One region of the Natronincola ferrireducens genome, then DNA from elsewhere that is predicted to be linked to it. Evidence: riboswitches for the same ligand, from Rfam matches in the RefSeq annotation. Region 1 holds a riboswitch; each other region holds the start of a gene.
The links. Region 1 has a riboswitch for cobalamin ahead of BLS22_RS00030 (sirohydrochlorin chelatase). Riboswitches for the same ligand answer to the same signal wherever they lie in the genome.
Positions count from the first base shown of each region.

Region 1 (4,756 bases):
GGGACCTGCAGCAGGGGAAAAAGGGGGCGTTAGAGGAAGCAATGATAACTATTAAAAGGCTTACAGACCTAGAACCCTCGTCACAAACAGAGGAGCCTGTTCTTGATGGACTGAGTGAAGCTGAGGAGGCTATAAAAAAGATCAAAAAAATGATAGAAGTAGGAACCTACTGTGATGATGTTATAGGTCAAATAGAAGCGTGTAGGACCCTTTTAAGAAATATAGAACTTGTTTTACTGGAGGGGCATCTCAAAAGATGTGTTGCAGGTCAGCTTAGGGATGGAAAAGAAGAAGTGATACAGGAAGTACTAAAGACAATAAAAAAACTTATTCATTAGAGGTTATACAAGTATTATAGGATAAAATATTATTAAAAATTGGAGGGATTATTAATGAAAAAGAAGATTGCCATTGAAGGTATGAGCTGCGGCCATTGTGTTGCCCATGTGGAAAAGGCTTTAAAGGAGCTACAAGAGGTGGTTAATGTTCAAGTAGATCTTCCAGGAAAGAATGCTGTAGTAGAATTGAAATCAGAGGTAGGGGATGAAGTGCTTTCTCAGATAATTGACGATGCTGGTTATGATGTAGTGTCAATAGAGGATTTATAAAAAAGCCTTCCTTTGGAAGATTTATTGGTAGACTTTAGGTGAAAAAAAGGAGATCCTAGGATCTCCTTAATTTTGATTTGTCATTTCACGATATTTGGCAACATTCCTCAAATGTTCGTTATAGGTTTTGCTAAAGACATGTCCACCTTCTCCTAAAACATAATACAAATAATCATGATCTTCGGGATAGAGGACCGCATGAATAGATGTTTTTGAGGGAGCTGCAATAGGTCCTGGAGGCAATCCTTTAACCCTATAGGTATTGAAGGGGGAAGGATCCTCTAAATGGACAAAAAGAACCCGATTAATATGCTCTCGACCTTCACCGATACCATAGATAACGGTGGCGTCAATTTGTAGCAGCATATTTTTCTTAAGCCTATTAAAAATAACACCACTAATCCTTTGCTTCTCCTCATCATGATAGGCTTCCCTTTCAATTAAAGAAGCAATCGTCAATACCTCGTGGAGGGATAAATTCAACTCCTCTGCCCGTACCCTATACTCCTCCGTAAAAATACTCTCCATCGTCTTAGCTAAGGTACTAACCACATCTACTACACCTTGTCTTTCACTAAAGTAATAGGTATCGGGATAGAGATAGCCCTCCATTTCATAGAAAAGCTTAGCTGTATCAAAGGAATACTCTTTTTCTTCAAAGTATTTCTTTGTAGCTTCTATAAATTCCTCCTTGGTTCCTAAGCCTGCAATTTCAACCCTGTTGGCTATTTGATAAAGGGTAAAGCCCTCCGGTATGGTTATAACAATCGGCTTCTCTGGCACACCTTTTCGTAGCAATTCAAAAATCTCATTTAAATTGATGTTAGGATGTAATGTATAGGTACCGGGTTTAATACTCCTATCGATTCCTTCGGCGCGGGATTGATATTTAAACCAAAGTCTACTTTTAATAACACCTTTATTATAAAGGTGTTCAGCTACAGCATTTAAAGAAGCTCCTTCAGCCACAGTAATTTCTACTGGGTTTTCGTTAGAGGCTACAGATAAATAGGAGGGTACATAGAAATAAGCTCCAAGGGCAAGTAATGTTAGTATAAGTAATAAAGAAAACAATTTTTTCATGAAAATAACCCCCCTGTCATTTATAAAGTTTCGCTATAATCTATTTACTATTCTATCATTTTCTCTTATAAATTGCATTACCATCTTTTATAAAGAAAAAGAATTTTAAAAAATAGAGGTTTTACAAAAAACACTATAGAAGTTAGACTGAAACAATGTAAAAAAATCTGGGGGGAAAAGATATAGGCAATAAATTAAATTTTATGGCATACAATTAGTCAACAGCAATTAGTGAAGAAAGCTAAAGTATATAGAATAGAAGCTTCTTGTATTGGAAAGGAAAAAATCATGAAGAAAAGAAAAATGTTTAAAGCTATAGTAGCAATTTTTATAATTTTTATAGGTATTATTTTATTAATTAAGTTTAGGGACCACCTATTTATACAATGGAATATAGAAAGACTTCAAAGGGGGATAGAAGGCCTTGGGATTTGGGGTGTATTGGTTTTTATAGGAATTGCTGCTATTCGGCCATTTCTCTTTTTCCCTAATGTTGTGATTTTTATCGTTGGAGGCTTAATTTATGGCACATTCCTAGGGAGTATCGCTGCATTGATAGGAGTAATGATTGCTTTTTCCTTAAGCTTTTGGCTAGGCAGCAAATTTCAGGACCTTGTTAAGAAAATTGTAGGAGAAAGGTACATCATCAAGCTCCAAAGCATACAAGATAAAGAAATTATAAGAAAGTTATTTGTCATGAGGGTTACCCCTGGATTTCCCATTGATCCCATTAGCTATGGAGCTGGATTAGTAGGAATATCCTACGAAAAATTTTTTGTAGGAAGCCTTCTAGGGATTACCCCCAAAGTCATTTTATATACCTTTTTAGGAGATACTATCAACAACGTTTTCTCCATACAGACTATAATTGTTTATGTCTTATTATTATTGCTAGCTATTGTCCCAACTATATTTTTTAAAACAGAAATCTAATCATCCATAATCAACCATAACACCAGGACTTTTTTTATAACCTTATATTTCTATTGAAAACACAAGGGAATTTTGATATGATGTTTGTGACAAACCATATCAAAAAACAATTTAAAATAAAAAAAGATTTATACGTTTAGGTGTTTCATAGGAAACTTAAATGGGAAAGCGGTGAAAATCCGCTACAGCCCCCGCTACTGTAAGTGAGGATGAAATCGACAACAGCCACTGAACTGAATTTGGGAAGGCGTCGAGAGTAAAGGGATTCACGAGTCAGGAGACCAGCCTAAAGCTGACAACAACCTTCGGAGGGAGGGGATGTTTGTAGTACTGTAATAGAAAAATTATTTCAGGACATACAAAATCCACTTCTAGTGGATTTTTTTTATTTTACAACAAAACAACTAAGATTTCATAATTAATAAGGAGGCATATTCATGAAAAGAGGATTGTTTGTATTGGCCCATGGTAGTAAAGCAAAGGAAGCAGATGACATTTTAAAGGAAATTATAGCAATGTTAGAGGAGAGAAATAAGGAGGAGTTTCCTCTACTGGGTTTTGGCTCCCTACAGATTTCAAAACCAAGCTTTCATGAGGGAATAGATGAGTTAGTAAATAAAGGAGCAGAGGAGATTGTTATTGTTCCAATGTTCCTCTTTCAAGGAAATCATATTAAATATGATATTCCAGAAGAGTTAGACCAAGTAAAGGAAAAGTATCCAGCCATTAAATTTATTATGGCAAAGCATATAGGAGCCGATAGAAGAGTTGCAGAGATTGTTAAAGAAAGAGGTAAAGAGGCTTTGGCCCTTACATTCTAAAAACATAGAAGGTGATGAGTAATGAAGGTAGTTGTATTTGGTATTACCCATAAAAATTCTACTATAACCCTTCGGGAAAAGGTTGCATTTTCCAAGTCGATGCTACAGAAGGCCTATAATATTATGAAGGAGGACCCCTTTATAAAAGAAGGGGTTATCCTATCCACCTGTAATCGCAGTGAAATCATTAGTGTGGTAGAGGATACAAATCTAGCAGAAAAATGGTTTAAGAATTTTTACACAGATTTTTTTCAATTGAAGCAAGAAGAACTGGAAGGACATTATGTATTTAAAAGGAAAAAGGAAGCTGTAACCTACTTATACGAAGTCTGTTGTGGTTTGGACTCCTTGGTTTTAGGAGAAGATCAAATATTGGGACAGGTGAAAGAAGCCCATCATAGGGCAATGGAGGTTAAAGGCTGCGGTAAGGTGCTAAACAAACTATTTTTAGATGCTATTACCACAGCTAAAGAAGTCAAAACCAAAACCAATATTTCTGAAAACCCTCTATCTATTAGCTATATAGCCGTAAAGCAAGTTGAGAAACAACTAAAAGGCTTAATAGACAAAAAGGTATTAGTCATTGGCTTTGGGAAAATGAGTAGACTGGCGGTGGAGCATCTAATCGATAGAGGTGTTGAAAGGATTTATATTTGCAACAGAAGAAGGGAAACCATAGAGGCTCTTAGCAACAAACATAGTCATATTCAACACATTGATTTCAATAGGAAATATGATGTGTTAAAGGAAGTAGACATCGTTATTACAGCTACAGGTGCACCCCACTATATTTACCACAAGGAAGAATTTGAAGTCCGGTATGATCAGGGGAGAGAACTGTGTATTGTAGATATTGCTTTGCCGAGGGATATCGATCCTGCCATTGGAGAAATAGAAGGGATAAGACTATTCCATATAGACCAATTAAAGGAAATTGCTGATGAAAATTTAGCCTCGAGACAAAATTTAATTAAAGAGGTTCGACAATATATTGAAGTTGCCATTGACAGCTATGAAGATTGGTATCAATGTCTACCGATATATCCCAAGATTGAGGCCATCAAAAACTATAGTCAACGATTAACCGATGAAGAGCTTGAAAAAATGTTTAAAAAGCTTTCTCATATACCTGAAAAAGATAGGGAAACCATAGAAATTATTGTTAGAAGTTTGGTGAAAAAGATGTGGAGAAAACCTATACTTCAGTTGAAGGATGCGGGAGTGAAGGGTAAGGGAGAAGAAATGGCTTCCTTTGTAGATGAATTTTTAGGATTATAGAAATTTTGAAATAAGGAGAAGAACAATGGCTTT
Region 1 is NZ_FNFP01000001.1:2,179-6,934, forward strand. Features, by position in the region: gene BLS22_RS15285 (metal-sensing transcriptional repressor) at 1-338, shown strand, start outside; gene BLS22_RS00015 (heavy-metal-associated domain-containing protein) at 393-608, shown strand; gene mltG (endolytic transglycosylase MltG) at 675-1,691, opposite strand; gene BLS22_RS00025 (TVP38/TMEM64 family protein) at 1,980-2,624, shown strand; cobalamin riboswitch at 2,746-2,928, shown strand; gene BLS22_RS00030 (sirohydrochlorin chelatase) at 3,062-3,445, shown strand; gene hemA (glutamyl-tRNA reductase) at 3,467-4,723, shown strand; gene BLS22_RS00040 (precorrin-2 dehydrogenase/sirohydrochlorin ferrochelatase family protein) at 4,749-4,756, shown strand, end outside.

Region 2 (4,756 bases), on a different contig from region 1:
GAGTGTGTTTATAAATCTCCAACGGATATGGGGGTTAATAGAATAGGTTTTGGCATAATTGATGATGAGGTTGTCAAAGAGGCAGCTAACCAAGAAATTATTAGAAGATACTTTAAAACAGAATGTGAGTACAAAAAAGGGTATGTAGATAAAGAAGTCTTTGAAAGAGTAAAGCTTATAATGGAGGAGCTAAATTTAAAAGAAGAAGACAGGAAGGTTGTTGTTCCTGCAAGAGAACGTGCAACTAGATTAAAAGAAGAGTGCAATAAAACCGAAGTCTGTTCTGCTGTAGCCCTAGAACTTAATGATGGGAAAATACTCACTGGTAAAAGATCTGATGTAATGGATGCACCAGCGGCTGTAATTTTAAATGCTGTAAAATATTTTGCTAATATATCCGATGAAATTCATCTCATTTCTCCAGTTATACTTGAACCCATTAGAAGTTTAAAGTCTAAAACATTAGGTGGTAAAAGCACAGCTTTAAATTGCGAAGAAATATTGATTGCTCTGAGTATATGTGCCGCTACAAATCCAACAGCCCAAGTAGCTATGGAAAAGCTATCAATGTTAAAGGGATGCCAAGCTCATGCAACAACAATTCTAAGTAGAAGTGATGAGCAGGTTTTTAGAGAACTTGGAATAGATTTAACATCTGACCCTGAATACCCTTCTGAAAGTCTTTATTATAACGATTAACTTAAAAGCCGCATTATAGGCGGCTTTTAAAAGTTTCTTCCCTATTTTCTTTCTCGTTTTCACAAAACACATTTTAATAAAACCAAGTTCCTTTATCCTACTAATCATATTGTTATAATGATTAAAGCAAAAGCACTTTTATCAATCGATTCTATGAACAAAATACAAAAAGAATATTAATTTAGTCAAGGGAGGTAATGACATGCAGGAAGAGTCTCCTATAGTAATAGTCAGGGCAATTCTACATATCCTAGATAATAGTGTGCAAATCCCTATTATTTCAACAAAAGAAATAGAATTAGAAGAAGATATAATTAAATTTCTTGAAAATCATATCTCAAAAGTAATAAATAGTGGGCAAGTTAAGGAAGGAATTTTTGAAAATACAGATAATACTATTTATAAGCTATGTGAAAAAATAGCATCTAATTCTGAGGAGTTTACTTCCATTACTGCAGAATTAGCCACCAATCTATTTGAAATCATGACAAAAAATCCTGATATATCTCCAGGAGATGTTGTGTTTTGTGTTTTTCAACAGGACAATAGTAGTTATATGGCAATAATGAAATTTAATTACAAATCAAGCTATATACATTATGTGATGAGCACTGATGAAGGAAACGTAAATAAGTTAATTAAACAAACTACTACGTTGCCCAGTTATGCACAAAAACTAGATGAGTGTATAATAATTTCTTTATCAGATTATCACATAAAATTATTAGAAAAACAATATGAGATTAATGGAGATAAGGATTTCTATTTATCCAAATTATTTATGAAGTGTACATTTGATCTATCTAATGATGAAAAATTTAAAATACTTACTAAAGTAACTAAGAAATTGAACAAAAAATATTTTGACGAGGATTTTAAGAAAACAGCAAAATTACACGAAGCTTTAGCCGATAGCATGGGGGAATGTGATGAAATTCAAATAAGTAATATTGCTGCTGAAGTCTTTCAAGGTAATCATGAAATACAAAATGAATATATTGATGAGATAAAGAAAGAAGGTTTAAAGGAAAATATCGTAAACCTACAACCATCAAATGTAGTAAATAAAAAACTTAAAACCCATAGGCTAAAGACCGACAGTGGCATTGAAATTAATTTACCTTCTGGCTATTATAATAATAATGATGTTGTTGAGTTCATAAACAATCCAGATGGAACAATTTCTATATTAATAAAAAATATTACTAAAATACATAACAAATAAAGCTGTAGATATCCTATATACCTAGATGGAGAGTATAGGATGTCTACAGCTTTTTTTACATGTGTTTAAAATGCAAAGGATAGAATATTAAGAGGCTTTAGCATGTTTGCGCCTAAAGCAGTTAAGCCACCATGTTTAAAAAACAGACTGTAATAAAAGACCTATAAAGACAGCAATAGTATTACGCTTCCCTACAATAATTCCCAGCAATCCACCTAATAAGGGATGAATTGAACTTGGAGCAACCGGGATGCTGATTAAAGAAAAAGCTGCTGTCATAAGATTAATAGAATTAAAATTTTACTTCAGGTGCAGTTCTGCACCTGAAGTAAAGTAATCAATCTCCAGCAAAATAATAGGGGAGCAAATGGCTTATTTTGCTTTTATTTTGCTGAAGGGGGCGACGATTAATGTCGAGCACATACAGGATATCTCTGATTTTGATGTAATTCCTTAAATAAAGTGAAATTAAAAAAAAACCTAGACTTAAAGGCATAGGTTATTAGGATAAAAACTTGTCAAGTTATTTGAACAGCTATGACTTATAACAAACTAAGTTTAGTTGGTTATAGTCATGACAATTAATCCCAAATCCATACACCGTGAATTTGTATGTGGCGTAGTTATACAAGTAGGTATCCTGGCTTAGGATCATTGCTGTTTTACGCCTTCCCAGATAATATCCAGTGGCATATATGTAAAGCAGCTCCCCATTACAGTGGCGGGACCGCGTTGGATTTGCACCAAACTTCCCTTTAAATTCATAAATGAACTTGTTTAACACTATATTCAATTTGCTTAAAGTATAACATGCTATAGAAACAAAAGCAACCCAAAATTTAGGATATGTACATCATAATAGGAGTACTATTATGATGTAATGGTTGAAAAATCTTTATAATATTGAGATTTTACAAACTCTAGTTCCTTAAGAAATAAAGGAATTGAAGGATTTTCATTGGCTTTTTTCCAAGCAACCACCAACTCATACTCAATCTTTTCACCTTCGATGTCAATAAAACGAAGACTAGGACTTGAATGGAGTTTAAGACTCTTTGGTAGAATGGCTATCCCCATACCTGAGTCCACCAATAATAATACAGTGTTAAGAAGTTTAGGTTCACTAACTATGTTTGGAGCAAAACCATTATTTGAACAAATCATGAGCGTTTGATTAAAACCTTGAGGTGATTCTTTTCTATGAAGGGCAATAAAACGTTCATCCCTTAAATCACCAACATGTATACTAGTTTTATTTGCAAGGGGATGCTCACAATGCATTACTATTGAGAGGGTTTCAGTGAAAATCCTGTTTTTTTCTAGGCCTCCAATATTATCTAGACTAAATGCAAAGGTAAAACCAATGTCTAATTCATCATTATTTAAGGATTCTATCAGCATACCATGATTAAATTGGTTTAAATGTAAGTTTATCTTTGGATAATTTCTACGGAATTGTCTAATTAAATGGGGTAAAAAGTTCTTTTCGGTATAACCTAGAAAACCAAGATTTAAATTACCGATTATACCTAATTCTGCTTGACGAGTTTTTTCCATTGCTTCTACAGACTTGTTTACAAGGCTAATAGCTTCCTTTAAAAGTACAGCTCCAGCATTGGTCAGTTTTACTGAACGTTTATTTCGAATGAATAACTGTACACCTATTTTTTTCTCCAAATCTGCAATTTGTTGACTTACAGCGGATTGTGCTACAAATAGCTGTTTAGCTGCTTCGGTAAAATTTAAGTTTTCTGCAACAGCAATGAAATAGCGTAATTGTCGGATATCCATAATTATCCCCCCCTCATTTTTTATGCAGAATAAGTTATATACCAAAATAATAACATGTACCTCTATGATTATCAATATAAATCACTTTGACTTATCACTGATATACAATTATGATATTTCACAATGAAGTTAATATTCTGTATTCTAATATTAGGAATAAATTTTATTATTTCTAATTTTTGTTGAAATCAATAGAGTATTCCTTGAACATCAATAATTATAAAATTTTAGTATAGAGTATTATTTAAATAAAATTTCACTTATAAATAAAAACCTTATCAATAACTAATTTATAAAGGAGGTATCTCTATGTCATGTTCAAAAAACAGGATATTAGCAATTAATCCTGGTGCAACTTCAACTAAAATAGCTATATATGAAGAAGAGACCCTATTATTTAAAAAAATTGTAGAGCATTCAGTAAAGGATTTAAAAGAGTTTTCCAGTATATTTGGTCAATATGAATATCGCCTAAATTTAGTGCTAGAAGCCCTTAAAGAGGAAAGTACTGAACTTAACACCTTAACTGCAATAGTAGGGCGTGGGGGATTGCTTAAACCATTGCTGGGGGGAACTTATGGAGTCAATGAAAAGATGGTGGATGACTTAAAAAGGGCAGAGCAAGGGGAACATGCTTCAAACTTAGGGGCTGTTATGGCTTGGAATTTAGCTAATCAATTAAACATTCCAGCCTTTATCGTAGATCCTGTTTCTGTTGATGAAATGGAGCCAGTAGCAAGAATTTCTGGGCTGTCGGATTTAAGAAGAATCAGCTTATCCCATGCTTTAAATATGAAGGCTGTTGCCCGTAAGGTAGCTAAAGAAATGGATAAAAAATATGAAGAAGTAAACTTTGTGGTGGCCCATTTAGGAACAGGGGTTTCCGTAACACCCCATAAAAAAGGAAAGATGATAGATGTAAACAATGCCATGGCTGAAGGTCCCTTTTCTCCAGATCGATGTGGGGGACTGCCAGCAGATCAACTAGTGAAGCTATGTTTCTCAGGAAAGTATACCTATGAAGAATTAAAAGAAAAACTG
Region 2 is NZ_FNFP01000003.1:196,479-201,234, forward strand. Features, by position in the region: gene BLS22_RS09210 (DUF1846 domain-containing protein) at 1-699, shown strand, start outside; gene BLS22_RS09215 (nucleoid-associated protein) at 902-1,924, shown strand; gene BLS22_RS15630 (energy-coupling factor ABC transporter permease) at 2,060-2,203, opposite strand; cobalamin riboswitch at 2,538-2,716, opposite strand; gene BLS22_RS09225 (LysR family transcriptional regulator) at 2,795-3,715, opposite strand; gene buk (butyrate kinase) at 4,025-4,756, shown strand, end outside.
Region 2: it holds a riboswitch for cobalamin, as region 1 does, so the genes downstream of both, BLS22_RS15630 (energy-coupling factor ABC transporter permease) here and BLS22_RS00030 (sirohydrochlorin chelatase) in region 1, are expected to answer to the same signal.

Region 3 (4,756 bases), 1.0 Mb from region 1:
AAAAAACTTTTAGTCATGAAATCTATGGAGAGGGCTTTTATATATACACCATAGAGATTCCAAGGCTTAGTGAATCTTGTGATTGTTTACCAGTAACAATTTCCGAGAGACTTTTGGTGGGTCTAGATCTAAAGGCTGGAGACATGGTAAGTGTAGAGGGACAATTAAGGTCTTACAACAAATTTGTTAATGGTAATAATAAACTGGTTTTAACAATATTTGCCCGGGATATTCTCAAGATGGGGGAGGAAGAGGTAAAAAACCCCAATCATATTTATTTGGATGGTTTTATATGCAAGCAACCAGTTTATAGAGAAACACCATTTGGCAGAGAGATAACAGATTTATTATTGGCGGTAAACAGAGCTTATAATAAATCTGATTACATACCCTGTATCGCCTGGGGAAGAAATGCTAGGTTTTCCTCGAAATTACAAGTAGGTGACCATGTCCGTACCTGGGGACGGATTCAAAGCAGGCAGTATCAAAAGAAATTCAATGATGGGACTGCCATCAATAAGGTAGCCTACGAAGTATCCATCTCTAAAATGGAGAAGGTGGAGGAGGAGTAAAGGGATAATACATATAGAAGCTAAATAAACGCCAACTAATATAAATGTAGGGGCATATTAGAGGGCGTTTTCTTTTTATAATATGGAGGACAAATCATCTAAAATATTTTTTGGACACTAGGTCCTTTATTTTTTTTTTTGGAAACTTTCCTCAAATTCCTTTGTTTTTCCACTAAAATATTTATATTCTCTTTAAAATAAAGTTAATTTTCTTTTTGTTATCAAAATATTATACTATAATTATATAAGAAGAATCGTATAGGAAACAAAATCCTTTAGAAAAACATATGGAGTATTTTAGATACTTATGATAAAAACCAAAATTTCTAAAAGGTATTTTAGTAACCCCCCAGGAGGATTAATGGATTGAAGATGAATAATGTTACAAAGCAAATTTTTTTGTTGGCTTGGCCAGCTATATTAGAGATGATGATGCATACCCTAGTATGGACAGCTGACACTGCCATGGTAGGGAGATTGACACCAGCAGCAATTACAGGGGTAAACCTTGGAGCCAATATTATGTTTGCGGTGGGACATATCTTTGGAGCCTTAGGGATAGGAGCAACGGCTATGGTGGCTAGATATATTGGTGCTAAGGAAAAGGAGAAAGCTGAATTTATAGGGGCTCAGGCCCTATCAATAGGTATGGTGATGAGTGTAGTATTAGGTATATTGGGAATTCTATTTGCTAAGCCTATCATTACTTCTATTGTAGATGATCCTGAGGTTATTGTGCTTGGAACAGATTATCTAAGGATTGTAATGGGGGGGCTTATATTCTATATACCTCTTGTTATCGGCAATGCCATATTACGTGGAGCAGGAAACACAGTTATACCTCTAATTTCTGCTATTCTAGCTAACACTTTTAATATTATAGGGGATTATGGGTTAATCTTTGGAAGATTGGGACTTCCAGAGCTAGGGGTAAGGGGGGCTGCTATTGCTACAGGTAGTGCCCAAGCCTTAGGAGCGATTGTTACCTTGTATTACGTCATTAGGGGTACAGCTGGTATTCAGGTGAAAATAAAGGATTTAATAAAATGGGATTTTAAGACGATAAGGAATGTAGTGGGATTAAGTACTCCAGCAGGACTGGAGATGTTGATGAACGAAGGAAGTAGATTACTTTCCTCCTTTTGGATTGCTCAATTGGGAACAGTAGCCTTTGCTGGTCATTCCCTTGCAATAGCAGCCGAATCAATATCCTTTATGCCGGGATATGGCATTGCTATTGCAGCCACCACTCTAGTAGGACAGAATTTAGGTGACAATAATGTTGTGGATGCCGATGAAAGTGCAAAAAAATCTGTCCTATATGCCTCTATATTAATGGGTTTAGTAGGTGTAGCCTTTTTCCTCATTCCCTATCCTATCATGAGGCTTTTTAGTACAGATCATGAGACAGTGGCCTTGGCGGCTGTATGTCTAAGGGTAGGAGCCCTTGAGCAGATTCCTATTGCCATTGCTATAGTTGTGTCTGGGGCATTAAAGGGAGCAGGAGATACAAAGGGACCCTTTAAAATTGCCCTCATAACCAATTTGACAGTAAGACTCCCTCTTATTTATTTCATTGTCTTTGTATGGAGACTCCATATAGGCTATGTGTGGGCAGCTACTGCCCTACAATTTATGGTAGAGGCCCTACTGATGGTGGTTCGTTATAAAAAAGGGCAGTGGAAAAGCACTGAAATTCAATGGGAGCAGTAAAATTTTAAAATTTACTATTGACTGAAAAAACATTGTATTGTAGGATAAATTTAGATGTATAAATGAATAAAAGCAGTAGGTGCCCCTTAGGGGGAGAATAGGGAATGAAGTGGAAATCTTCAGCGGTCCCACCACTGTAAAGGGAAGTTTCATTGATTATACCACTGGATGATGATCTGGGAAGGTCCAATGAAATGATGAACCTCAGCCAGGAGACCTGCCTATTAGCTTTGAGATGTGTGGATGATGGAAAAGTCTGCAGTTTATTTGATGTTTAAATAAACTGTGGGCTTTTATTTTTTTAAAATCTATTATAGAAAAGGAAGGCGAAAAACAAAATGAATTTATTACAACAAACGATTGAAAAAATTGAGAACTTAGATCAGGAGACAATGATAAAGGCTAGGGAGAGGGTGGATAATCTCATCAAGCCTCCTAAAAGCTTAGGACGCTTAGAGGATTTGGCAGTACAATTGGCAGGTATTACAAAAACTGTAAAACCTGTTGTAGACAACAAAGCTATTATCGTTATGGCGGCAGACCATGGTGTTTATGAGGAGGGGGTGGCTCCAAATCCTCAGGCAATAACAGCTATACAAACCTTAAATTTTCCTAAAGGCACAACTGGTGTATGTGCTTTAAGTAGGATGTCCGGGGCCAAAATTGTTACTGTGGATATTGGTATTAAAGAGGATATTCCTAATGATGCTGGTGTTATCATTAGGAAAATAAAATATGGAACTGATAATATGGCTAAAGGACCAGCCATGACAAGGGAAGAGGCCATTAAAGCTTTAGAAGTGGGGATAGAAATAGCTAATGAAGAAATAAAGAAGGGTGTCAATCTTTTAGGAACAGGAGAGATGGGTATAGGCAACACTACTGCTAGTACAGCTATTTTAGCAGTTTTAGGAAACTATCCTCCTGAAGACATCACGGGAAGGGGAGCAGGTCTATCTTCAGAGGGGATTCAACATAAGGCAAAGGTTATAGAAAAAGCTATTCATCTGAACAATCCAAATCCTACCGATGGGATTGATGTTCTTGCTAAGGTAGGTGGATTAGAAATAGGTGGTATGGCTGGTGTGATGCTGGGGGCGGCAGCCAATAGGGTTCCAGTTGTAGTGGATGGGTATATAGCAACAGCCGCTGCATTGATTGCTGCAACCATTGAGCCTAAAGCAAAGGAATATTTTATTGCTTCCCATGCTTCAGCTGAAATAGGTGGCAAAAAGGCTAGTGAATTACTGGGTATAAAGCCGATACTTTATATGGACATGTGTCTTGGAGAGGGGTCGGGAGCAGCCTTAACCTTTCCTATTGTGGAGGCAGCTTGTGATATGATGAAGTATATGATTACCTTTCAAGAAGCAAGTATGACAATTTAGAGGTTAAAGTAGCCCATCAAATGTTAGTGCCACCAGTATATATGGTGGCACTGTTTTGTGTAATTTGCTTTTTAATTGGATTAATAAAAGATATATATTATAATGGATATAGAAGGGCATTGAAATGGAGTTGGGGTTATGGGTGTAATAGAGTTTTGTAATGTTGAATATAGTTATAGAAAAAACAAGGTATTAAAAGATATAAGCTTTAGCATAGATAAGGGAGAAATTGTAGGTATCGTAGGGCCCAATGGAGCAGGAAAATCCACCCTTCTATCCATTGCTGCTACGCTTTTTAAGCCTTCGGAGGGCTATGTAAAATATTATGGAAAAAGGATAGAAAAGGATTATGGGGAGGTACGAAAAAAGATTGGCTATATCCCCCAGGAAATAGCCCTCTACAGCAATAGAAGGGTACAGGAAAATTTGATTTTTTTGGGGAAGTTATATGGATTAAAGGAAGGGGAATTGAAAAAAAGGGTAAACGAGGTATTGGAGATAGTAGAGATTTCTCCCAATGAAAATAAAAAAATTAAAGAATTGTCAGGGGGAATGCAGAGAAGAATCAATATTGCTGCCGCCCTAATGAATAGTCCTGAAATATTAATTATGGATGAGGCTACGGTAGGGATAGATCTACAATCAAGAAGATGTATTCTACACATGATGAAGGCTTTAGGTCAAGAAGGCAAAGCCATATTATATGCCACCCATCATACAGAAGAAATCCTAGCCATCTGTTCAAGGATGATTTTATTAAAGGAGGGTAGGATAATAGGGGATAGAGGAGTTAATGCCCTACATATTAATAGCACTCAAGAGATAAAGCACTTAGAAGAGGAATTAATCAAGGAGATTTATCGCCATTAGCAGTCTTATGGACAATGACATATGGAATATGTTAATATATGGTAAAACCTAACCAATAAAGGGGGATAAAAAGATGACAATGAAAAAAAGAGGCATGATATTTTTACTTATTAGTATCATGATTATAACGATGTTAACAGCCTGTAGTGCTAGTAAGCCACCAAAAGAAATGTTGTCAGAAGCAATATTAAAAGGTGAGGAAATTACTGGATC
Region 3 is NZ_FNFP01000001.1:1,014,211-1,018,966, forward strand. Features, by position in the region: gene BLS22_RS04660 (single-stranded DNA-binding protein) at 1-572, shown strand, start outside; gene BLS22_RS04665 (MATE family efflux transporter) at 945-2,285, shown strand; cobalamin riboswitch at 2,346-2,524, shown strand; gene cobT (nicotinate-nucleotide--dimethylbenzimidazole phosphoribosyltransferase) at 2,624-3,673, shown strand; gene BLS22_RS04675 (ABC transporter ATP-binding protein) at 3,812-4,543, shown strand; gene BLS22_RS04680 (hypothetical protein) at 4,617-4,756, shown strand, end outside.
Region 3: it holds a riboswitch for cobalamin, as region 1 does, so the genes downstream of both, cobT (nicotinate-nucleotide--dimethylbenzimidazole phosphoribosyltransferase) here and BLS22_RS00030 (sirohydrochlorin chelatase) in region 1, are expected to answer to the same signal.